DNA from 3 places in the Bradyrhizobium sp. 41S5 genome. Region 2 is predicted to be linked to each of the others. Evidence: predicted binding sites of a transcription regulator. Region 2 holds the regulator's gene; each other region holds the start of a gene.
The links. The regulator LexA, encoded in region 2, represses DNA repair genes until DNA is damaged. The targets are predictions, from matches to a motif close to TGTTCNNNNTGTGTTCNG.
Positions count from the first base shown of each region.

Region 1: the regulator LexA is predicted to act here: its motif matches at 2,531-2,548, upstream of HAP47_RS39370 (helicase-related protein).
Region 3: the regulator LexA is predicted to act here: its motif matches at 2,649-2,666, upstream of HAP47_RS31325 (PA0069 family radical SAM protein).

Region 1 covers NZ_CP083721.1:8,217,440-8,221,718, forward strand. The annotation lists gene HAP47_RS39370 (helicase-related protein) at 1-2,319, opposite strand, end outside; gene HAP47_RS39375 (DUF3108 domain-containing protein) at 2,939-3,769, opposite strand; gene rpmB (50S ribosomal protein L28) at 4,118-4,279, shown strand, end outside.
Region 2 covers NZ_CP083721.1:4,524,809-4,529,087, forward strand. The annotation lists gene HAP47_RS21670 (HAD family hydrolase) at 1-531, shown strand, start outside; gene HAP47_RS21675 (molybdopterin molybdotransferase MoeA) at 545-1,756, shown strand; gene lexA (transcriptional repressor LexA) at 1,988-2,692, shown strand; gene HAP47_RS21685 (hypothetical protein) at 2,934-3,362, shown strand; gene HAP47_RS21690 (hypothetical protein) at 3,509-3,736, shown strand; partial or broken gene HAP47_RS21695 (ComEC/Rec2 family competence protein) at 3,733-4,279, opposite strand, start outside.
Region 3 covers NZ_CP083721.1:6,517,202-6,521,480, forward strand. The annotation lists gene HAP47_RS31315 (ribonuclease HII) at 21-797, opposite strand; gene HAP47_RS31320 (VOC family protein) at 876-1,322, opposite strand; gene HAP47_RS31325 (PA0069 family radical SAM protein) at 1,449-2,627, opposite strand; gene HAP47_RS31330 (glycosyl transferase) at 2,792-3,361, shown strand; gene HAP47_RS31335 (bifunctional helix-turn-helix transcriptional regulator/GNAT family N-acetyltransferase) at 3,455-4,279, shown strand, end outside.

The DNA.
Region 1 (4,279 bases), 3.7 Mb from region 2:
CGAGGTCTCGCGCCAGGCCAGCGCCGGACGGATCAGATCGGCGAGCCGCTCCAGGATGTCGACGCGCACTGCGCGCTCGCCGCACTGGCGATAGCCGAGCACGCGATAGCCGTCGCGCGGCAGGGCCTTGTCGACCGGGAACGAGGTGCGGCCGCTGGAGGCGAGATGCTGCACATTCGACAGCGCGCCCATGTCGACATTGCTCTGCTTCTCGGCCCACAGCAGCGACGCCAGCGAGCGCGCCGCGGGCTTCAGGAGCTGCGGGAAATAGATGTGATAGGCGCCGAAGCGCACGCCGTATTTGCGCAGCGCGGCGCGCGAGGGCTGGTCGAGATCCTTCATCTCGGCGGCGATCTTGCTGCGCTCGAGCACGCCGAGCGCCTCGACGAGCTGGAAGGCGATGCCGCGGGCGATGCCCTGGATATCCTCGGCCTTGGACAGTTCGAACAGCGGCCCGAGCAGCTTCTCGATATGCGTCTTGAGCCAGAGATCGAGCCGGGTCTGCACGGCCTCGCGCGAGGCGCCGGTCAGCCGCTCGTCGGAAATGATGCGCAGCCGCGGATGCAGCGCGTCGTCGGCGGCCACCAGCTTGGCCACCGCATCGCCGGTCCAGCGGATGGTGCCGTCGGAGGCCAGCACGAACTGCTCGTCGGGAGCGGCGCCCAGTTTCTCGGCACGCGTATCGATCTCGCGCGCCAGCACCTGCTGGGCGGCGGCTTGCAGCGCCTTGGCGTCGCTGCCGGCCTCGGCCGCATCGGGTGCGAAGGTGAAACCATCGAGCCGGCCGATCACGTGGCCTTCCACGATCACTTCACCGGTCTTGCCAATTTCCGTATTCAAAACTGAGTTCTCCCGCAGGCGGCGCATCAATACACTGGTCCGCCTGTCAACGAAACGCTCCGTGAGCCGTTCATGCAGCGCATCGGACAATTTATTTTCGAGATCGCGCGTGATCCCCTGCCAGTGCTCCGGGTCGTAGAGCCAGTCGGGCCGGTTGGCAACGAAGGTCCAGGTCCGGATCTGCGCGATCCGGCCGGATAGCGTGTCGATATCGCCGTCGGTCCGGTTGGCCTGGTCGACCTGGGCGGCAAACCATGCATCAGGGATGCGACCCTTTTGCATCAGGAAGCCGTACAGCGTGGTCACGAGTTCGGCATGGGCGGCCGGCGACAGCTTTCGGTAGTCCGGAACCTGGCAGGCCTCCCACAGCCGCTCCACCGCATCAGCGCCATGCGCGAATTCGCGCACCTCGGCGTCGCGTGCGACGTGTTCGAGCACCCGCATATCCTCGGCCACCGGGGCCCGCGTCAGTGCCTCATGATTGGGCGTCAGCGCCAGCGACACCTGCAGCGCGCCGAGCGAGGCGAAATCGAGCCTGGCGTTGCGCCATTGCAGCATCTTGACGCTGTCGAAGGTGTGGTTCTGCAGCGCATTGACGAGCTCCGGCTCGAACGGCGCGCAGCGGCCCGTGGTGCCGAAAGTGCCGTTGCGCGTGGCGCGCCCGGCGCGGCCCGCGATCTGCGCGAATTCGGCCGGCGTCAGCCGGCGGAACTGATAGCCGTCATATTTGCGGTCGGAGGCGAAGGCGACGTGATCGACGTCGAGATTGAGCCCCATGCCGACCGCGTCGGTGGCGACGAGGTAATCGACGTCGCCGTTCTGGAACATCTCGACCTGCGCATTGCGCGTGCGGGGCGAGAGCGAGCCCAGCACCACGGCCGCGCCGCCATGCTGGCGTCGGATCAGTTCGGCGATCGCGTAGACCTCATCGGCGGAGAACGCGACGATCGCGGTGCGCCGCGGCTGCCGCGTGATCTTGCGGTCGCCGGCGAATTCGAGCTGCGACAATCTGGGCCGCGTGACGATCGAGGCGCCCGGCAACAGTCGCTCGATGATCGGCCGCATCGTGGCTGCGCCAAGCAGCAGCGTCTCGTCGCGGCCGCGGCGGTTGAGCATGCGATCGGTGAACACATGCCCACGCTCGAGATCGGCCGCGATCTGGATCTCGTCGACCGCAAGGAACGAGACATCGAGATCGCGCGGCATCGCTTCCACGGTCGAGACCCAGAAGCGCGGCGCCTTCGGCTTGATCTTCTCCTCGCCGGTGATCAGCGCGACGTTATCGACGCCGGCGCGGGCCGCGACCTTGTTGTAGACCTCGCGCGCGAGCAGCCGCAGCGGCAGCCCGATCAGGCCGGACGAATGCGCCAGCATGCGCTCGATGGCGAGATGCGTCTTGCCGGTGTTGGTCGGCCCCAGCACCGCAGTGACGCCTGCGCCGGGCACGCGGTCATTTCCGAACGAAGTTGAGAAAGCCATATTTTGCAGTTGTTTCTTTACTGAAGGCGGCTGTCAGCCGTCATTGCGAGCGAAGCGAAGCAATCCATTTCGCGTGCGCGTCGGCACGATGGATTGCTTCGTCGCTGCGCTCCTCGCAATGACGCGGAAATCCGGAAACTGATCGATCATGGGCATCATCTGAGGCGAATCTGTCTCACAATGCGACGCTTTCTGCGCCGCCCTTAAGCTTCGGAACGAGTCCGGAACGAATCACGCCCGAATCGGTGACTCCATTCCAGGCCTGAAACGTTCACCGCAACATCTCGGGCTGGCTGAAGGCGGCGGCACTAGATCAAGTTTGAGCGGGCTCCACAAGCACGGGATATGCGGACTGAATTCCTTAAATTCCAGAGGCGGACGAGTCGAATCAGAAGCCGGCAAGAGTCAACTGGATTCCGGTGACGTTTGTTGCATTCCTTGATCCGGTCACCTTCCCTGACCCGTCATCCTGAGGTGCGAGCGGAGCGAGCCTCGAAGGATGCACGGCCCCCGCTGGTGGCCGTCGATCCTTCGAGACGCGCGCAAGAGCGCGCTCCTCCAGCGACAAAGGCGAAGCCTTTGCGCGGGGATGACGGTCAAGCACTTCCGCTGCTCACCCTTACTGCGTCTTCGCCACGCGCGGCGGCGCGGCTGTGGTGACGAACGAGGTGGCTTCCAGCATGGCCTGGCCGAGCGGGGTCGGGATCGTCATGCGGAACGGCACCAGAAGGCGGGTGCCCGCGATCGGCACGAAGGCGACCTCCATGTTGCGCTGGGCGGCGAGATATTTGATGACAGGGCGATCCGGGATGTAGCCCGAGATCGGCACGAAATAGAGCGCGCAGACCAGCGCCGGGCCGTGATAGCCGCGCTCGGCTTTCACGATCTCGACCCGCTTGAAATCGAGCTTGAGGTCGTAGCGCATGCGGCCGTCGAACACGCCGGCGCCGGTGCGGCAGACATCCGGGCTCATCAATTCGGCATTGACGGGCGCGCGCAGGAACGAGCCGGTCATCGGATCGAACACGTTCTTCTTCTGCGCCTCCGTCACCGGCAGCCGGTCGGCATCGACCGGCGGCTCCGGCTCGATCGTGGATTCCTTGATGCCGCCACCCGCCAGCACCATCCGGATCGTCTCCGACTTCTTCGAGGTGGTGGTGGTCGCGGTATAGGAGGTGGCTGTCAGCACGCCGTTGACGACGCGGCCCTGCGAGGCGCCCGAGCCGCTGCCGCCGGAGAACGCCTTCAGGAGGCCCGCGGTGCCGCCCTGGGCCGAGGCCGAGAAGGTGTCGTCGCCGATTTCGATGGTCCAGCTGCCCTTGCCTACCGGGATACCGGCCAAGGTCGCCTCATACTGGGCGTCGAGCCGCCCTTGCGCGCTGGCTCGCTCGGCGCAAAACAGCAAGAGGGCACCGGCGCACAGACCGACGAGCCGGCCGAGCGGGGGCAAAAGGGCAATGGCGGTGGTCACTTAACCTACCTGACGGTCCTGCTATCGGCGCTCTTTCGTCATCCATCTGGACAATTCGGCCGGACAACGCGCGCATCTGTTATGGAACCAAGACTTGCAGCCGAATACGCCCTTTATATGGTTGCCATATCCGCCGTTAAGTGGCTGGAAGCGCTTATGAACCGCCATTTCCCGCGACGGTTATGCGGCGATATAATCTTGACGCTCGGGTATTCTCCCCCTATACACCCGCGGTTCCTGGAAAATGGACGCGAATTCAAAACCCCCGCGCGGGCCGTGTGATTGCACGTCCGATCGAGAGGCGGGGATGCAATAAGGATTTTGGTAATGTCCCGGCGCTGCGAACTGACGGCCAAGGGCCCCCAGACGGGCCACAAGGTGAGCCACTCCAACATCAAGACCAAGCGGCGCTTCCTGCCGAACCTGGCCAACGTGACCTTCATCTCGGACGCGCTCGGCCGCAACGTGCGCCTGCGCGTCTCGACCAAT
Region 2 (4,279 bases):
GCCGGCTGCGCGCCGGCCGACCTCGCTACGCGATTTGTCGTCGACGACAGCTTCAGGCATCACGAGATCGGCCGGATCGACGACGCGGCGTTCTTCGCAAACCTGCGCCGGACGCTCGGCATCAACCTCACCGATGCGCAGTTCCTCGAAGGCTGGAATGCGATCTTCACCGGGGAGATGCCGGGAATTGCCCCCCTGCTCGCGAGCGCCGCCGTGCGGATGCCGCTCTACGCCTTCTCCAACACCAATCCGGCCCATGTCGCGCATTTCTCGGTCATCCATGCCGAGCTGCTCAGCCATTTCCGCACCGTCTTCCTGTCCTCGATGATCGGCTTTCGGAAACCCGACGCCGAGGCCTACGATCATGTGGTAAAAGCCATCGGTGTGCCGGCGTCGCGGATCCTGTTCTTCGACGACCTGGCCGCCAACATCGAGGGCGCGCGGGCGCGCGGCCTTCATGCCATCCACGTGACATCGACGGATGACGTGGCGAGGGCTCTGACTGCACTTGGTATTGAACATTTGGATTGATGGAGCTCCGAGCGTGGCCCTGATGCCGGTTGCCGATGCCCTGTCCGCCGTCCTCGCCGGCGCCGAACCGCTGCCGGAGGAGATGGTCGCGCTCGATGCCGCCTACCACCGCACCCTGGCGCGCGACCTCGCCGCGCGGCGCACCCAGCCGCCGCAGCCGATGTCGGCGATGGACGGCTATGCCGTGCGGGCGGCCGACGCTGGTGATCTGACGGCCCGGCTCAAGGTGATCGGGGAAGTCGCCGCCGGCCGGCCGTTCGAGCGGATGGTCGGCGCCGGCGAAGCGGTGCGGATCTTCACCGGCGGTGTGATCCCCGATGGCGCCGACGCCGTCATCATCCAGGAAGACACCGCCGTCGACGGCGACCACATCACGATCACGGAGGCCGCAACCGCCGGACGGCACATCCGCCCGGCCGGCGTCGACTTCCGTGCGGGCGACGTGCTGCTCAATGCCGGCAGCCGCCTCTCCGATCGCGCGCTGTCGCTGGCCGCCGCCATGAACTATCCGGAGCTCGCGGTGCACCGCCGTCCGAAGGTCGCGGTGCTGGCGACCGGAGACGAGTTGGTGATGCCGGGCTCGACGCCCGGCCCCGGCCAGATCGTCTATTCCAACGGCTATGCGCTGCGGGCGCTGGCGCGCGCCGAAGGCGCCGAGACCGTCGACCTCGGGGTTGCCGCCGACACGGTAGAAGCGACCACCGCCGGCATCCGCCGGGCCCGCGAGACCGGTGCCGACATCCTGATCACGACCGGCGGCGCCTCGGTCGGCGACCACGACCTGGTCAAGCAGTCGCTGGAAGCCGAGGGCGTTCAGATGGCGTTCTGGCGGATCGCGATGCGCCCCGGCAAGCCGATGATGCATGGCCGGCTCGGCGCGATGCGGGTGATCGGCCTGCCCGGCAATCCGGTGTCCTCCTATGTCTGCGCCTTCCTGTTTCTGGTGCCGTTGATTCGGGCGCTAAGCGGCCGAAAGACTGTCCATCATGTCCGCGCCAGCGCCCTGCTCGGCCGCGATCTCGCCGCCAACGACCAGCGCGAGGACTATCTGCGCGCGCGCCTCGAGGAGCGCGAAGACGGCACGCTGATCGCAACGCCTGTCACGCAGCAGGACTCGTCGCTGCTCGGGAATCTCGCTGCGGCACGGGCACTTCTCGTGCGTCCGCCGTTTGCGCCTGCCGCCGGCAAAGGCAGCGAATGCGAGATTCTGATGCTGCCTGAGTGAGGCTCGCACGGCCCGCCGATTGTGCGCTGCCGGATGCGTTCACCGGAAATTAAGTGGTTGCGGAACACATATCGAACATATAGTGTCCGTTCATGATTTGTTTCGAGTACTGGTGTGTACAAATGGGAGGCCGCGAGGGAGCGCTTGTGATGAGCACCGTGCTCCTGAGGTCAGGCCCCGCCTGAAAAGTCTCGGAATCGAACGACGCTACCAACCGGGGGAATACTCGAGATGCTCACGCGCAAACAGTACGAACTTCTGCGTTTCATCAATGAACGTCTGAAAGAGGCCGGCGTACCGCCCTCCTTCGACGAGATGAAGGATGCGCTCGACCTGCGCTCGAAGTCCGGAATCCACCGCCTGATCACTGCACTGGAGGAGCGCGGCTTCATCCGCCGCCTGCCCAACCGCGCCCGCGCCATCGAAGTCATCAAGCTGCCTGAGCTCTCGGCCGGCGGCGGCAACGGCCGCCGCGGCTTCACCCCGAGCGTCATCGAAGGCACCCTCGGCAAGCGCACCAGCACGCCGCCGATCGCCGAGGACGACGGCAACCGTCCGGTCGCGGTCCCCGTAATGGGCCGGATCGCCGCCGGCACGCCGATCGAGGCGCTGCAGACCCGCAGCCACACCATCAGCGTGCCGCCCGACATGCTCGGCTCCGGCGAGCACTATGCGCTGGAAGTGCGCGGCGACTCGATGGTCGACGCCGGCATCCTCGACGGCGACATGGCGCTGATCCAGCGCAACGACGTCGCCAACACCGGCGACATCGTGGTGGCGCTGATCGACGAGGAGGAAGCCACCCTGAAGCGCTTCCGCCGCCGCGGCGCGTCGATCGCGCTGGAGCCGGCCAATACCGCCTATGAAGTACGCATCCTGCCGCCGAACCGGGTCCGCATCCAGGGCAAGCTGATCGGCCTCTATCGCAAATACTGATGGCGGCGGGGAACGAGCAACACATCGGATCGTTCCTTGAATGATAGCGTAACGTGCTGTTTGCCCGATGCGCTCCGACACCTCTCACGCGGCGTCGCGTGTTTGTGATTGGGGCGTTGGGCGACCAGTCGTACAATCGCCCAGAAACGAGGAGACACTCGTTCGCTATCGTCCACTCTGGTAGAGGCCCTATGCCTCAAGGAGAGGCACTGGTCGCTACCTCGATTAGAGGAGCCATCCGATGTGTGACTATAGTCTGCACGCCGTGGCGTCGCGCCCCGCCATTGTTGGAGAGACGCTGATCACCACGACTTTCCGCGGCACGTCGACCCGCGGCTTTGCTTCGGAGACCGATCCCACTGTCGCGGTCTGCATGCTGCCGGGCACCGAGCTCGCTTTCGCCGAGAACGTTCGCTACGACAGCCGCTGGATCTGGACCAAGACGATGAACTTCCGCGTCGGGGTGTTCAACGAAGTCGAGCCCGACGTTCCCGATCGCCATCATGACGCGGTCGAATTCCCCGACGGCAGCCATGTGCTGGTGACCCAGCTCGTCGAGGGACAACGTGTCAGCGTGCTGCAATTGCCGGCACTGCATCCGCCGGTCGAGCAGAAGCCGAAGGTTGTGGAGCGGCGGCCCTCCGCATTTGCGTCGCTGTTTTTGGGTTGAGCACATCGTCGCCGCGGAATGAACCCGTTCAGCGGCGGATGACCTAAGCGATTTCGAGCGACCCCGGACGCCGGGTTCCGGGGCGCGGCTGGAGAATTGCGTCGGCGCGCGCCTTGGCGCATCATCGGGCACGGAGGACGTGCGTGGTGGTCGACAAGGTCACATGGCAAAAGGCTGGACGCGTCACGGAGCCGGGCCGCTACTTGTTCCGGTTCGGCTGGCTGACGGTGACGGCTGACGACCTGAAGGTCTGGGAGCAATTTCCCGAGGCTTCCTTCACCCTCGTCAAGAAGCCTGACGCCGGCCCTGACTCCGACGAATACCATCTCGGCCTGTTCGAGTTGCCGACCGGCCCCTCGCCCGACAACGGCTAATCTTCGCCCTGCAAATCGGTCTCGGCCGGCGTCGCATCGACGGTGGGCCGCGGCGCGCTTGCGGGGGCGCGCAACGTCGTCGCAGCCTCACCGTCGCCGGGAACCGCTGGCGACCACGGCCGGTCGATCCCTCCGGGCTTGACCGCATCGATGGCGTAGCCGTCCCTGATGCGCCGCAGCACCAGCGCGCCGTGGCGCCGCAGCCGCTCGGCATCGATCACCGAGGCCGCGCAGTCCCGCGGTGCCGGCCGTGCGGTCACGATCAGTGCCGCACGGTCGCAATCGTCGGCCAGCGCCTCGGGCCGGCTCGCCAGCGCGACGAAGGCGCCGCCGGGCCCTTGCGTCACGCAGCCGCTCGGATCGCAGGAGACGCCCTCGCCGAGCGACGCGTCCGTCGCGGTCCGCGCGTCGGCATCCGCCGCCAGCCACTCCTTGACGAGGAAGGCGTCCTTCGCGCTGTGCATCAGATGCAGCCGCCCGTCGCCGCCCCGCACCGCGACGTTGCGGCCGTCGGCGGAGACCAGCACGTCCGGCTGCGGCACC
Region 3 (4,279 bases), 2.0 Mb from region 2:
GGATGATCGGCGCGGTCGCGCTATGCCGCCGCCGATGCCGCGGCTTTGCTTTCGGCGTCCACCATGAACAGGTCGGGCTCGGCCGGGACCGGGAAGTGCTTCAGCCGCGCGGCGACGACCGGCGCGAAGAAGCTGCGGTGATGGGTGCTGGGGCCGAGCCGGTCCAGCGCCTCGAGGTGCTCGGGGACGCCATAGCCCTTGTGCTGCTCGAAACCGTAGCCGGGGCAATCCAGCGCCAGCGCGCACATCAGGCGGTCGCGCGTCACCTTGGCAACGATCGAGGCCGCCGCGATCGAGGCCACAATACCGTCGCCGCCGATCACGGCATCACAGTTGCAGGGGGTCGCGAGCTTGTCGCGGCCGTCGACGAAGACGTGTTTCGGCATTTCCGGCAGCGCATGGACGGCGCGCGCCAGCGCCCACAGCGAGGCGCGCAGGATATTGTCACGGTCGATTCGCGCCGGCGAGGCCACCGCGACCGAGAACGCTGCGGTGGCGCAGATTTCCTCGAACAGTTCCTCGCGGCGCTCGGCGGTCAGCCGCTTGGAATCATCGAGGCCCTTGGGAACGCGAGCGGGGTCGAGCACCACGGCGGCGGCGACCACGGGACCTGCCAGCGGGCCGCGACCGGCCTCGTCGCAGCCGGCGACCGGCCAGACGCCCCGCTTGATCAGCGCGCGCTCGCGCCGAAAGCTCGGCCGCGTCACGGCGATGACGCGCTTGTCCGGCCCGGCTGATTTGGCCGACACCGTCTTCGACGCCGTCTTTGGCATGCTTTTGGCTTTATCCCGAATCATGCGGGGATGGTGATCAAGCCGGCTCTCCCGCGCAACCGGGAACTCGGCGCCCTTCCCCGCTATTCAATTCGGCTCGCCCTAATCCGGGATCGACACCCGCCCGTTATCGAGAACCTCGAAGCCCGGCGCCCGCACCACTTCCCAGGCGTGGCCGTCGGGATCGCCGAAATAGCCGCAATAACCGCCATAGCTTGTCGACTGCGCGGGCTTGAGCAATGTGGCGCCTTTCGACAGCGCGAATGCCATCACGCGATCGACCTCGGCATCGTCGTTGCAGTTCCAGGCAACCGCAACGCCGCGGAACGCTGAAGGCCGCGGCTGATCCGGCAACCCGGCGTCGTCGGCGAGCAGATGCCATGGGAACAGCCCGAGCACGCTGCCGCCGGTCTCGAAGAAGGCAACCTCCTCGCCGGTCGCGCGCATCTTTCTGGTGAAGCCGAGCGATTCGTAAAAGGAGATGCTGGCGCGCATGTCGCTGACGCCGAGCGTGAGGACGGTAAAGCGGGCGGTCGGGGCGTTACTCATGTTTGCACTCACTGTTTTGACTTCTTCTTCGTAGCCCGGATGGAGCGAAGCGTAATCCGGGAAAGTTTTGGCCGCGGATGCGAGGCCCGGGATTTCGCTGCACTGCATCCGGGCTACGGGCCTCCACTAGAACAAGCTCAGCTGCTGCCCGCTGCGTTTCGGCTTGGCGAAGTGATCGGTGGTCAGCTTGGTGCGCCGCTTGTTGAGGCCGAGCTTTTCGCACGCGATCTCGAAACGGCGGCCGATCATCCAGGCCATCGGGCCGGTGCCCTTCATCCTTGTGCCCCATTGCGAGTCGTAGTCGCGGCCGCCGCGCATGTCGCGGATCAGCGTGAAGACGTGGCGATAGCGGTCGGGATAGTTCGCCATCAGCCATTCGCGGAACAGATCGCGCACCTCGAGCGGCAGCCGCAACAGCACGTAGCTCGCCTCCCTGGCGCCGGCATGGGCGGCGGCATCGAGGATGCGCTCGATCTCGGAATCGTTCAGCGCCGGGATCACGGGCGCGACCATCACCGTGGTCGGGATGCCGGCGTCAGCGAGCCGCTTGATCGCCTCGAGCCGCTTCGACGGGGTCGAGGCGCGCGGCTCCATGGTGCGGGCGAGTTTCGGGTCGAGCGTCGTCACCGAGAGCGCGACCTTGGCGAGATTGCGCTTGGCCATCCGCGCCAGGATGTCGATGTCGCGGGTCACCAGCGCCGACTTGGTGACGATGCCGACCGGATGCCCGGCACGCTCAAGCACCTCGAGGATGCCGCGCATGATCTTCCGTTCGCGCTCGATCGGCTGATAGGGATCGGTGTTGGTGCCGATCGCGATCATCCGCGCCTCGTAATCGGGCGCCGCCAGCTCCTTCTCGAGCAGCGCCGGCGCATCCGGCTTGGCGAACAGCTTGGATTCGAAGTCGAGTCCCGGCGACAGGCCGAGATAGGCGTGGGTCGGCCGCGCGAAGCAATAGACGCAGCCATGCTCACAGCCGCGATAGGGGTTGATCGAGCGGTCGAAGCCGATATCGGGCGAGTCGTTGGGGGTGATCACCTTGCGCGAGGTGTCGAGCGCCACGCTGGTCGAAAACGGCGGCAGGTCTTCGAGGCTCTGCCAGCCGTCGTCGAAGGCAACCCGCGCCTCGGCTTCGTAGCGGCCGCTGGCGTTGGACTGCGCGCCGCGGCCGCGCCGCCGCTCGCGCTCGATCGCGACCGCAAGCTCGGGAAAAGGGGCAGGAACAGGTGAAGGTGCACCCGCCGGGTTATCGGAGGGCGCCGTTACCGGCGGGTGCTTGAGGGCATGAGAGGATGCTCGGCTCATGTTATGAAGCTAGCACAGCCTTAGAACAAATCAAGAACACCAGCCGAGAAAATCCACAAAGTGATGGCGTAAAAATCTGCAGGCGAACAGGCTGCTTTGAATATGACAAGGTGATAACACGGCCGGAGTTTCTCCACCGTTTGAGCCATCGAAGCCTCAAAATCATGCTGAGCGTGATCATCCCCACCGACGGAGTCGAGCGCACCGCGGTCGCAACGCTCGCGGCGCTGGTGCCGGGCGCGGCCGCCGGCGTCATCCGGGAGGTGCTGCTGGTCGACCGCACCAACAGCGACGTGATGGAGCGCGTTGCCGACATCGCCGGCTGTCACTTCCTGCGTTTCGAGGGCACGCGCGCCGCGGCGCTCGCCGCAGGCGCGCGGCAGGCGCGTTCGCCCTGGCTGATGTTCCTGCATCCGGGCGCGGTGCTCGACGCCGGCTGGATCGAGGAGACCACCCAGTTCATCCAGATGGTGGCGGCAAGCGGCAAGGACCGCGCCGGGATATTCCGCTACGCCCGCGCGCCCTATACCGACCCCGGCCTGCGCGACGGCCTCAAATTCGTCGCCCGCATGATCGCCGGCCCCTCGGCCGAACAGGGCCTCCTGATCGCGCGCGAGCATTATGAGCGGATCGGCGGCTACCGGCCGGACGCCCGCCGCTCCGAGGCGCGGCTGCTGCGCCGGCTCGGCCGCTCCTCCCGCACCATGCTGCGCAGCCGGATCATGGTGGCGTAGGGCATACTCAAGCGAAGCAGGCACCGGTTCGCGCGAAGAAAACGCGTCAGAAAGCGCTTGCGGATTATTTGATTCCGTCAAATAATATGTTTGATGAAATCAAACTCCCATGACACCGCCCTCGATAGCCAGGTCGCCGCGGTCCGCGGCTTCAGCCGGTTCTATACCCGCAAGCTCGGCATCATCGAGCCGAAGCTGCTGCACTCGACATTCACGCTGCAGGAAGCGCGAATCATCTACGAGCTCGCCCATCGCGCGAACTGCACCGCGACCGACCTGGTGCGCGATCTCGACCTCGATGCCGGCTTCGTCAGCCGGACGCTGGCGGCACTGCAGCGCCGCCAGATCGTGACCCGCAAGCCGTCAAAGGCCGACAGGCGCGTCAACGAGGTGGCCCTGACCGCCAAGGGCCGCACTGCTGCCGCTGATCTCGACCGCCGCTCGCGCAGCGAGGTCGGGGCGCTGCTCAAGCAGATGGACGGCAACCGGCGTGCGGCCGTGGTGCGTGCCATGAGCACGATCGAGCAGTCGCTGGAGCCGCCGGCCGAGAAGCCAGTGGGTTTCCTGTTGCGCAGCCATCGCATCGGCGACATGGGCTGGGTGATCTCGCAACAGGGGCGCGTCTACGCGGAGGAGTATGGCTGGGACATCAGTTACGAGGCACTGGTGGCCGAGATCTGCGCGCAGTTTCTGCGATCGTTCGATCCGGACCGTGAGCATTGCTGGATCGCGGAGGTCGACGGCGAGCCGGTCGGCTCGGTCTTCCTGGTCAACGGCGGCGACGGGGTCGCCAAGCTGCGGCTGCTGGCGGTGGAGGAGAAGGCGCGCGGGCTCGGCGTGGGCCACGCGCTGGTCGAGCAATGCATCCGCTCCGCACGCGAGATGGGCTATAAGAAGATGACGCTGTGGACCCAGAGC